3 regions of the Allobosea sp. TAB14 genome follow, and region 3 is predicted to be linked to each of the others. Evidence: predicted binding sites of a transcription regulator. Region 3 holds the regulator's gene; each other region holds the start of a gene.
What was found. Region 3 encodes PhoB, which activates phosphate uptake and scavenging genes when phosphate is short. Its sites were predicted from a motif close to TGTCATNNANCTGTCAT; they were not measured.
Positions count from the first base shown of each region.

Region 1 (3,235 bases), on a different contig from region 3:
ATCTTGGCCTTGAGGTCCTCAGGCAGGTCCGAGAGATAGGCCATCGGCGAGTTCACGATCTGCTCGGACTTGTAGATGATCCGGAAYTCSTCGGCCTTGYCCATGTTCTTGCGGGCCATGCGGAGCAGGTTCGACTCGTTCTCGTCGTTCCACCAGTTCGCGGCGACGTCGACAGTGCCCTGCTGCAGCGCGATGATCGCGTTCTCGTGGCTGCCGGTATAGACGACCTTGGAGAAGAAGGTGTCCGGGTCGATCTTCATCTTGTCGAGGACGAAGCGCGGCACGTTGTTGCCCGAGGTGGAGTTCGGGTCGACGAGGCCGAGGTTCTTGCCCTTGAGGTCCTCGATCTTCTGGTAGGGCGAATCCTTCTTCACGTAGAAGACGGAGTGATAGCCCTTGGTGCCGTCGAGATTGGTCTCGATCGCGAAGGCGTCGACCTTGACGCCGGTGACGCGGGCGCGGGCGAAGGAAGCCGGGCCGTACATGCCGATCTGGATGTTGCCGGCGCGCTGGCCCTCGATGATCGCGGCGTAGTCATTGGCGACGCGCAGCGTCACCTTGGTGCCGAGCTCCTTCGAGAGATAGTTCACGAAGGGGGTGTAGCGGTCGACGACGCCCGAGGCGTTCTCGGCCGGGATGATGGCGAAGACGAGCTCCGGATACTTCGCCTTCCAGTCCTGGGCGAAAGCCGGGGTGGCGGCGACGGCGAGGCCGGCGGCGGCGAGCTTCAGGGTATGGCGACGGGTCAGCATGCGGTCTGCTCCTTTGGGTGCGGGTCTTCGGGTTAGGCTCGTCTTCTCGCGGCTGGCGGCGCGGCGGCCGCTCAGGCGATCTTCTGCTTGGCGCGCTTGGCTTCGGAGGCGGCGATGGCGTCGAGCGCATCCAGGGCCTCGGCGCCGGCATCCTTGGCCTCGATGCCGTAGAGCTCGGCCGCGACCTCGCGGGTCAGCGCCTGCGGCACGTCGTCGAAGACGACCTTGCCGGCGGCCATGCCGATCAGCCGGTCGCAGTATTTCGCTGCGATATCGAGGTCGTGCAGGTTGCACATCACGGTGATGCCGTSCTCGCGYTTYATGCGGAACAGTGCGTCCATCACGACCTGGGTGTTGCGCGGGTCGAGCGAGGCGATCGGCTCGTCGGCCAGGATGATGCGCGGCTCCTGGACCAGAGCGCGGGCGATGGCGACGCGCTGCTGCTGGCCGCCCGACAGGGTCTCGGCACGCTGGGCGAGGAGATGGGCCATGTCGAGCCGCTCGAGCGCGGCGATGGCGCGGATCTTGTCGTCGGTGGAGAAGCTCTTCACCAGCGTCAGCGCGGGCGAGCGGTGATTGAGCCGGCCGAGCAGCACGTTGGTGAGCACGTCGAGGCGGCCGACGAGGTTGAATTGCTGGAAGATCATCGCGGTGTCGCGGCGCCAGCGCCTGAGCGCGGTGCCCTTCAGCGCCGTGATGTCACGCTCCTCGCAGATGATGCGCCCGGCGCTCGGCTCGGCGAGCCGGTTGAGCATGCGCAGCAGCGTCGATTTGCCGGCTCCGGACCGGCCGATGACGCCGACCATCTCGCCGTTGGGGATCGACAGCGAGACATTGTCGACGGCGTTCTTGTCGCCGAAGCGCTTCACCAGGCCTTCGATGCGCAACATGAAAGGTTCTCGAACATGACATTTCGCACGATGGCGACACCGGGCCGGCCGGAGCCGTCGGAGCCAAGATTCATGCATGGGAAGAAGCGCTATCGGCCGGAGATGACAGCGGCGTGACGGCGGGCGGCCGCTGTGCGGCTCCGAACGGCCTTTCACGGGGCCGGGCGGGCCAACATTTTCGTGAGGTCGGTAAAATGCGCTTGGACGATGGGTGACTTATCGGCAGGATGAGGATGGATGCCTGCGTGCGGCAGAGGCGCCGTATCGGCGCGTCGCGCCCCGGCAGGTATCTTGCATAGGTGCCTAAAGGCGCCGGATCGATGCGGCGGCGGCGCAAAAACATGCGTTTTTGTGCCGCTGTGGCGTGCCGGCATCTTAGCAAGGCCTTTCGTTCCATTTAAGACCAACCGGCGGCAACGGAGCCCCCAGCCTGATGAAGCGGTTCGTTCTCCTTCTCCTCGTTGCCGGCCTGGCAGGCGGCGGGTATTACGGCTACCGGATGCGTCTGGCCGGCAGCCAGCCGGCCCAGGCCAGCGTGGCGCCGACTGCGCGTGCGGCGGTGCCGGTGGAAGTCGCCTCCGTCGAGATCATGACGGTCAGCGAGGAGGTCGAGGCGCTCGGCACTTTGGCCGCCGACGAATCCGTCGTCATCGCCCCCGAGATCGCCGGCCGCGTCGTCTCGCTCGGCTTCAGGGAAGGCGAGCCGGTCAAGGCCGGGCAGGAGCTGGTCAAGCTCGACACCGCGATCCTCGATGCCGAGCTCAAGCAGGCGATGGCCGATCTCGGCCTCGCCCGCGACACCAACGAGCGTCTGAGGGGGTTGGTCTCGCGCGGTTCCGGCACGCAGGTCGCGCTCGACGAATCCGCGGCGAAGCTCGCCTCGACCGAGGCCCGCGTCCAGCTCGCCAAGGCCAAGCTCGCGCAATCGACCATCCTCGCGCCGTTCAACGGCGTGGTCGGCCTGCGCGCGGTCGGCGTCGGCGACTATGTCCCGGTCGGCAAGCCGCTGATCACCCTGACCAGCGTCGACCCGATCAAGATCGATTTCCGCGTTCCGGAGATCTTCCTCAGCCGCCTCAAGGTCGGGCAGCCCGTGCAGATGCGGGTCGATGCGGTCGTCGACCGGAAATTCACCGGCAAGATCTTCGCGATCGACCCGGTCGTGGACGTGAACGGCCGCGCCATCCGCCTGCGCGCGACGATCCCGAACGCGGATCTCGCGCTCAAGCCCGGCCTCTTCGCCCGCCTCGCCATCACCATCGACCAGCGCCCGAACGCGATCGTGGTGCCGGAGATGGCGGTGGTGCCGGATGCCGTCGGCAAGATGGTCTATGTCGTCGAGAACGGCAAYGCGAAGCGCCTCAGCGTCGAGCTCGGCAAGCGCCTGCCGGGCAAGGTCGAGATCGTCAGCGGGCTGACGCCCGGCATGCAGATCATCACCGCCGGGCAGATGCGGCTGCGCGACGGCGCCGCCATCGCGATCAAGGACAAGATCGTTCAGACGAGCCAGCTCTGATGAGCCTGTTCGAACTCTTCGTCCGTAGGCCCGTCCTCTCGACGGTCATGAGTCTGCTGGTGATGCTGATCGGCTTC
Region 1 is NZ_JBFRDQ010000043.1:21,694-24,928, forward strand. Features, by position in the region: gene phnD (phosphonate ABC transporter substrate-binding protein) at 1-752, opposite strand, end outside; gene phnC (phosphonate ABC transporter ATP-binding protein) at 824-1,642, opposite strand; gene AB4Y99_RS08785 (efflux RND transporter periplasmic adaptor subunit) at 2,076-3,158, shown strand; gene AB4Y99_RS08790 (efflux RND transporter permease subunit) at 3,158-3,235, shown strand, end outside.
Region 1: the regulator PhoB is predicted to act here: its motif matches at 1,745-1,761, upstream of phnC (phosphonate ABC transporter ATP-binding protein).

Region 2 (3,235 bases), on a different contig from region 3:
GGGCGCGAGCCCCTCGATCAGCTGGTCGCGGCCAAGCAGGTAGAATTTGCGGCTGGCGTCGTAGAAGTGACGTTGATGCCGGTAGATCTGGTCCATCAGCCCAGCGGCCGAGCCCGTCTCCCCGACCGCGCTCACGCCACCTGCCCTGGCAGGGTGTAGAGATGGAAGCCGCCATAGATAGCGGAGCGGTCCTGGCGACAGAGATCGCGGCTGCGGGCCTCGTCATAGCGCCATTGGTCGAGGATCGCGGCCGGCACGCGGCCCGGCAGCAATCGCTCATCGGCCGCGGTCCGGAAGATCACCCTTGCGCCCGGCTTGGCCGTGCGCGTGATCTGCGACCACAGCGCCGTGAGGTCGGCATCGTTCATCCAGTCCTGCGCATCGAGCAGCACATAGGCGTCGCAGCTCTTCGCCGGCTGGTCTTCCAGGAAGGCCGTGATCGCGCTCTGGCGATAGCCGACCGCACCGGCCCGGGCCTTCACGGTCTCGAAATTCTGCGGCTGGAGATAGGGTGGCAGCGTCACATCCGCGCTTTCGCCATAGCGGCGCCCGAAGGCCTGCTGCGCGAAATAATTGTCCTTCAGGTCGAAACCGCAGGCGAGGCGCTCGAGCCTGAGCCGCAGCGCGCCGAGGATGCCGTCCTCGCCATCGGCCGCGAGCGCCTTGTACTGCGCCGGCGGAATGCCGAGGCCGTAGAGCGAGGCCGGCTGGCGCACCAGCCAGCGCACCAGCCTGCGCTCGAACATCGGCGCGAGATGGCGGTCGTAAAGCTGCCGCTGCTCAGCGAGATCGCGCGCGGCCAACATCGCGCGGGGATTGCCGCCGAGCAATCGCGCCAGCAGATGGCCGGTGCCGATGAAGCGGCCGAGCAGCCCGTAGCGGTAGAAGCCCTTGGCGAAGAGGTTGATCCGGCGGCGCCCGCCGAGGCCGCGCCCCTCCCAGTAGCCGCGCGAGACAGCGTCGAGATGCGGCGCGATCTCGCCATCGTAGAAGGCGACATTCTCGCGGCGGTCGGCCGCGCCGAAGAAGCGGCGGAAGGTCGAGTAATCCGTCATGCGCCCCAGCGCCGCGAGCTTCAGCCGCCCCAGCGCGATATGGGCACCGTTGAGATCGACCGCGCTGACGCGGATCGGCGCCGCGGTCAGATAGGACAGGACGTTGCAGGAGCCGGACGCGATCGCGACGACATGGTCGTCCGCCTTGAGCGCAAGCGCCGCCATGTCGACGACAGGGTCTTCCCATATCTGCGGATAGACGAGCCCCGAGAAGGCGCGGGTGAACATCCATTCCAGCAGGCCCGCCTTGGAGAGCCGTTTGCTGCGCTGGACCGCTGTGCTGAGGCCCAGCGTTGTCGTCCGCCGAACCGTCCGTGCCGATTGCGTCACTGGTTCCCGCCTCCCCTTTCAAGGTGGCGAGCCGACTAGAGGAGTCGCATGACGGTCCGGTGACGGGGCCCGCGCTGCCGCTATCGTGAAGCAGGGTCCAGCGCCGAGGGGGCTGAAAATCGGCGGCCGAAAAGCCATATTGGGCCGGACCGAGCCGATGGCATCGCGAGCCATCCGCCGAGAAGGAGATCATCATGGGTCTGACGAGCATGTTCGGCGCCGAGAAGAAGCAGGCCGAAACTTTCCCCTTTCAGCTCAGCGATGCCGAATGGCGTGCGCGCCTGACACCCGAGCAGTATCGCATCCTGCGCGGCCACGGCACCGAGCGGGCAGGTTCCTGCGCGCTCAACTACGAGAAGCGCGCCGGCACCTTCTCCTGCGCCGGCTGCGGCCAGAAGCTGTTCAAATCGGGCAAGAAATTCGAGAGTGGCACCGGCTGGCCGAGCTTCGACCAACCGCTGGAAGGTGCGGTCGGCGCCAGCGAGGATCACAGCCACGGCATGCACCGGGTCGAGGTCCACTGCGCCAATTGCGGCGGCCATCTCGGCCACGTTTTCCCGGACGGCCCGCCCCCGACCGGCCTGCGCTACTGCATCAATGGCGAGGCGATGACGTTCGAGCCGGAAGCAGCTTGAGACACATGCGTCATGCCAACAGCAACGAGCCCTGCAGCATCAACGCCAGCTTCTCGGTCAATCGCCGCGCCTGCCCCTCGTTGCGCATCATCTCCGGCAACTCGCCCTCCAGCCGTTTCAGCGCCGCATCGTAGCGCCGGTTCGCGCCCGCAGCCGCCATCAGCTCCGCCCGCAATACATCGACAGCGCCCTCCTCGCGCGCCAGCGAACGCAGCACGTCCAGGCAGATGACATTGCCCGAGCCCTCCCAGATCGCGTTGAGCGGCGCCTCCCTGTAGAGCCGCGCCATCGGGTTCTCCTCGATGAAGCCGTTGCCGCCATGGCATTCCAGCGCCTCGGTGACGACCGCGGGCGCCCGCCGCGTGATCCAGTATTTCGCGATCGGCGCGCCGACCCGCGCGAGCAGCCGCTCGCTCGGGGACTCATCTTGCCGGTCAAGCGCCGCGAACAGCCGGAAGGCGAGCCAAGCCGCGGCTTCCGCCTCGATGGCAATGTCGGCGAGCACGTTCTGCATGATCGGCTGGTCGATCAACGCCTTCTGGAAGGCGCGGCGATGCTGCGCGTGATGCGCCGCCAGCGAGACCGCCATCCGCATCAGCCCGGACGACGCCGCCGCGATGTCGAGCCGCGAATTGTGGTTCATCGACAGGCCCGTGCGGATGCCCCGACCCGGCTCGCCGATGAGATGGCCGATCGCGCCCCTGAACTCGACCTCGGAAGAAGCGTTGGAGCGGTTGCCGACCTTGTCCTTCAAGCGCTGGATCGCGGCGCCGTTGCGCGATCCGTCGGGCAACCAGCCCGGCACGACGAAGCAGGAGATGCCCTCGCCCGTCCGCGCCAATGTCAGGAAGACGTCGGAATGCGGCACCGAGAAGAACCACTTCCGGCCATGCAGCGACCATGTGCCGTCGCGATTGTCCTCGGCCACCGTCTGCGTCTGCCGCAGATCCGAGCCGCCTTGCGTCTCCGTCATCGCCGTGCCGACAGTCGCGCCCGTCTTCAGATGCGCCGGCCCCTGCCGCGGATCGTAGCGGTCGGAGGTGACGAGAGAGCCCCACTGCTCCCAAAGCAGATGGTCCTGTTTCAACACCGGCACGGCCGCATAGGTCATGCTGATCGGGCAGCAGACCCCGCTCTCGGCGCCGTACCAGAGATATTGCAAGGCGGCGCGAGCCACCTGCGCGCCAGGCTCCGGCCGGTTCCAGGCGAGCGCAT
Region 2 is NZ_JBFRDQ010000005.1:70,183-73,417, reverse strand. Features, by position in the region: gene AB4Y99_RS01735 (class I SAM-dependent methyltransferase) at 1-96, opposite strand, end outside; gene AB4Y99_RS01730 (BtaA family protein) at 132-1,385, opposite strand; gene msrB (peptide-methionine (R)-S-oxide reductase MsrB) at 1,580-2,020, shown strand; gene AB4Y99_RS01720 (acyl-CoA dehydrogenase family protein) at 2,031-3,235, opposite strand, start outside.
Region 2: the regulator PhoB is predicted to act here: its motif matches at 1,434-1,450, upstream of AB4Y99_RS01730 (BtaA family protein).

Region 3 (3,235 bases):
GCTCCTACGACGCCGATCTCGAAGGCCTTCGCCGCAGCCTCGCCGAAATGGGCGGGATGGCCGAGCGCATGCTCGGCGATGCGACCGTGGCGCTGGTGCGCCGCGACACCACGCTGGCCCAGAAGATCATCTCCGCCGATCAGCGCCTCGACAATCTCCAGCGCGAGGTCGAGGAGAAGGCGGTGCTGACCATCGCCCGGCGCCAGCCGCTGGCCAACGATCTGCGCGAGCTGATCTCCGCCATCCGCATCGCTGCGGATGTCGAGCGTGTCGGCGATCTCGCCAAGAACATCGCCAAGCGCGCCGTCGCCATCTCCGGGCAGTTCCAGCCGCCGCACCGCGCCGTGGTCGGGCTGGAGCACATCAGCCGCCTCGTTCAGGCGCAGCTCAAGGACGTGCTCGACGCCTATGCCGCCGGCAACGAGCAGAAGGCGCTCGAGGTCTGGCGCCGCGACGACGAGATCGACGCGCTCTACACCTCGCTGTTCCGCGAGCTCCTGACCTATATGATGGAAGATCCGCGCAACATCACCTTCTGCACGCATCTCCTGTTCTGCGCCAAGAACATCGAGCGCATCGGCGACCACACCACCAACATCGCCGAGACGATCCACTATCTCATCACCGGTGACTCGCTCGACGCGAACCGGCCGAAGCTCGACACGACCAATATCGAGGTCGAGGCGATCACGGGTAGCTGAGGCTAAGGAATCATGGCGGCACGCATCCTGATCGTCGAGGACGAAGAGCCTCTCACCCTGCTGCTGCGCTACAACCTCGAAGCCGAGGGCTTCGAGGTCGACAGCGTGGCGCGGGGGGACGACGCCGAACTGCATCTGCGCGACCACACGCCCGATCTGGTGCTGCTGGACTGGATGCTGCCGGGCCTTTCCGGCATCGAGCTCTGCCGCCGGCTGCGCTCGCGGCGCGACACCGAGCGGGTGCCGATCATCATGCTGACGGCACGCGGCGAGGAGACCGAGCGGGTGCGCGGGCTCGCGACCGGCGCCGACGACTATGTCGTGAAGCCTTTCTCCCTGCCGGAGCTGACGGCGCGCATCCAGGCGCTGCTGCGCCGGGCGAAGCCTGGCCATGTCGCCGGTCTTCTGCAGGCGGGCGACCTCGAACTCGACCGCACCACCCGGCGCGTCCGCCGCGCCGGCAGCGAGCTGCATCTGGGGCCGACCGAGTTCCGCCTGCTCGAATTCCTGATGCAGGCACCGGGCCGCGTCTATTCCCGCGCCCAGCTCCTCGACGCCGTCTGGGGCCGGGACGTCTATATCGACGAGCGCACGGTCGACGTGCATGTCGGGCGCCTGCGCAAGGCGATCACCCCTGCCGACGCCAAGGACCCGCTCAGGACGGTGCGCGGCGCCGGCTATGCCTTCGACGAGACGTTCGCCAGAAGCTGACTGCCGCCGGAGCTGACACGCGAGCCGAGCCCCGGCTCGCAGCGCCCGTGCCTCAGGTGTCGGGGCCGCCCTCGATATCGGCGGCCCAGGCCAGCGCGGCTTCGCGCTCGGCCGGCGGAAAGGTGCGGATCTCGACGAAGGGAACCACCGGAGCGAAGAGCCGCGCGACGCGATCGAGCCAGCCCTTCTCGACGATGATCGCCTCCTTGGGGAAGCGCTTGAGTTCCCAGAGCTTGCCGAAGCTGTAGCGCGCGTCCTTCCAGGCCGCGGCGAAGGTCATGTCGTCGAAGGCGGTGATGTCGGCGAGGATCGAGACCTTCTCGTGCCGGCTCAGCCGGTCTTCGACATCGGCGGCGACGCGCTCGATATCGGCCGGCTCGATGGTGCCGCTGAACGCGATGGCGAGAACATGGTCGGGCGCCGGAAGAATGGTGATCATGGCGGCCTCCTCRTGTGCCGATGTCAACGCATGGCCGGCCGGGAGGTTGCGGGCGCTCAGGCCGCTCGCGTCGCCGCGTCGAAAGCCGCGGCCTCCGTCCTCAGCCAGGCGATGAAGGCGTCGAGGCCGGGGCGCGAGGGCTGGTCCAGGCGGCGGGTCAGCCAGCAGCCGGTGACGCTGGTGAAGCCGATATCGAGGGGGTTGACCAATGCGCCCGAGGCCAGTTCCTCGGCGACATAGCAGCGTGGCGCCAGCGCGACGCCGAGCCCCGCGACCGCGGCGCGGATGATGACGGAGTAATAGCCGTAGCGGACGGTATGGGCCGGCACCGCGCCGCGCAGGCCATGCGCCTCGGTGAACTCGGCCCAGAAGGCCGGCATCTGGTAATGCTGCAGCAGCGTCATCTTCTGGATGTCGGCGGCGCGGCGGAAACCGCCCATGCGCTCCAGCAATTCGGGCGCGGCGACGAGGGCGACATCTCGGCCGAACAGATAATGCGCCTCCTTGCCGGGCCAGGGCGGGGTGCCGTGGTTGATCTCGATGTCCGGCTCTTCCGTCTCGTTTTCGCTGACATAGTTGGTGAACTGGACGTCGACGCCGGGATGGGCCTCGGCGAAGACGGGGAAGCGCTCCATCAGCCAGCGCTCGCCGGCGATGGCGACCATGTGCAACCGGATCGGCCGGGCGATGGCGACGCGCTCGGCCAGGCGCATGGCTCCGCGTTCCATCTGCTCCAGGGCGGCTTCGGCATAGGGCAGGTAGATCGCGCCGGCCTCGGTCAGCTTGAGGCCGACCGGATTGCGCTCGAACAGCACGGTGCCGAGATGGTGCTCGAGCGACAGGATCTGCTTGGAGACCGCGCTCTGGGTGAGGTTGACGACGCCGGCGGCGCGGGCGGTCGAGCCCAGTCGCGCGACGGTGACGAAGGCGCGCATGGCGGTGGAGGAGGGCGGGGGCCGCAAGGCCATGGGTATTCCGTTTTGGACTAGGCTACCGGAGATCGTTTCGTTTGCTGGCTGCCGGGTCAAGAGGTCATTCTTACGCTTGGGGAGGAGGGGCTCGCATGAATTTGACAATCTGCCCGTGCTGCGGTGGTTTCCGCGGACCAACGGCATCGCGGTCGATGGCGCTTTCGAGAGCCGCCGGCAAGCCTGTCCGGGAGCGCCGTCGATGAGCCATGCCGTCACCTCGCCGGTCGCCAGCCGCGATCTGGCCGCGATCGCGCGACTCAGGATCGTGCCGCGTCGTTTCTATGGGCGTTGGGTCGCGGCGGCGCTCATCATCGCTGTCCTCGCCTGGATTATCGCCGCCTTCGTCAAGGGCGACATCGCCTGGCCGGTGGTCGGGCAGTTCTTCACCGCGCCCGCGATCCTCTCCGGTCTCG
Region 3 is NZ_JBFRDQ010000180.1:11,207-14,441, forward strand. Features, by position in the region: gene phoU (phosphate signaling complex protein PhoU) at 1-701, shown strand, start outside; gene phoB (phosphate regulon transcriptional regulator PhoB) at 714-1,412, shown strand; gene AB4Y99_RS22045 (SpoIIAA family protein) at 1,465-1,851, opposite strand; gene AB4Y99_RS22050 (LysR substrate-binding domain-containing protein) at 1,908-2,819, opposite strand; gene AB4Y99_RS22055 (amino acid ABC transporter permease) at 3,022-3,235, shown strand, end outside.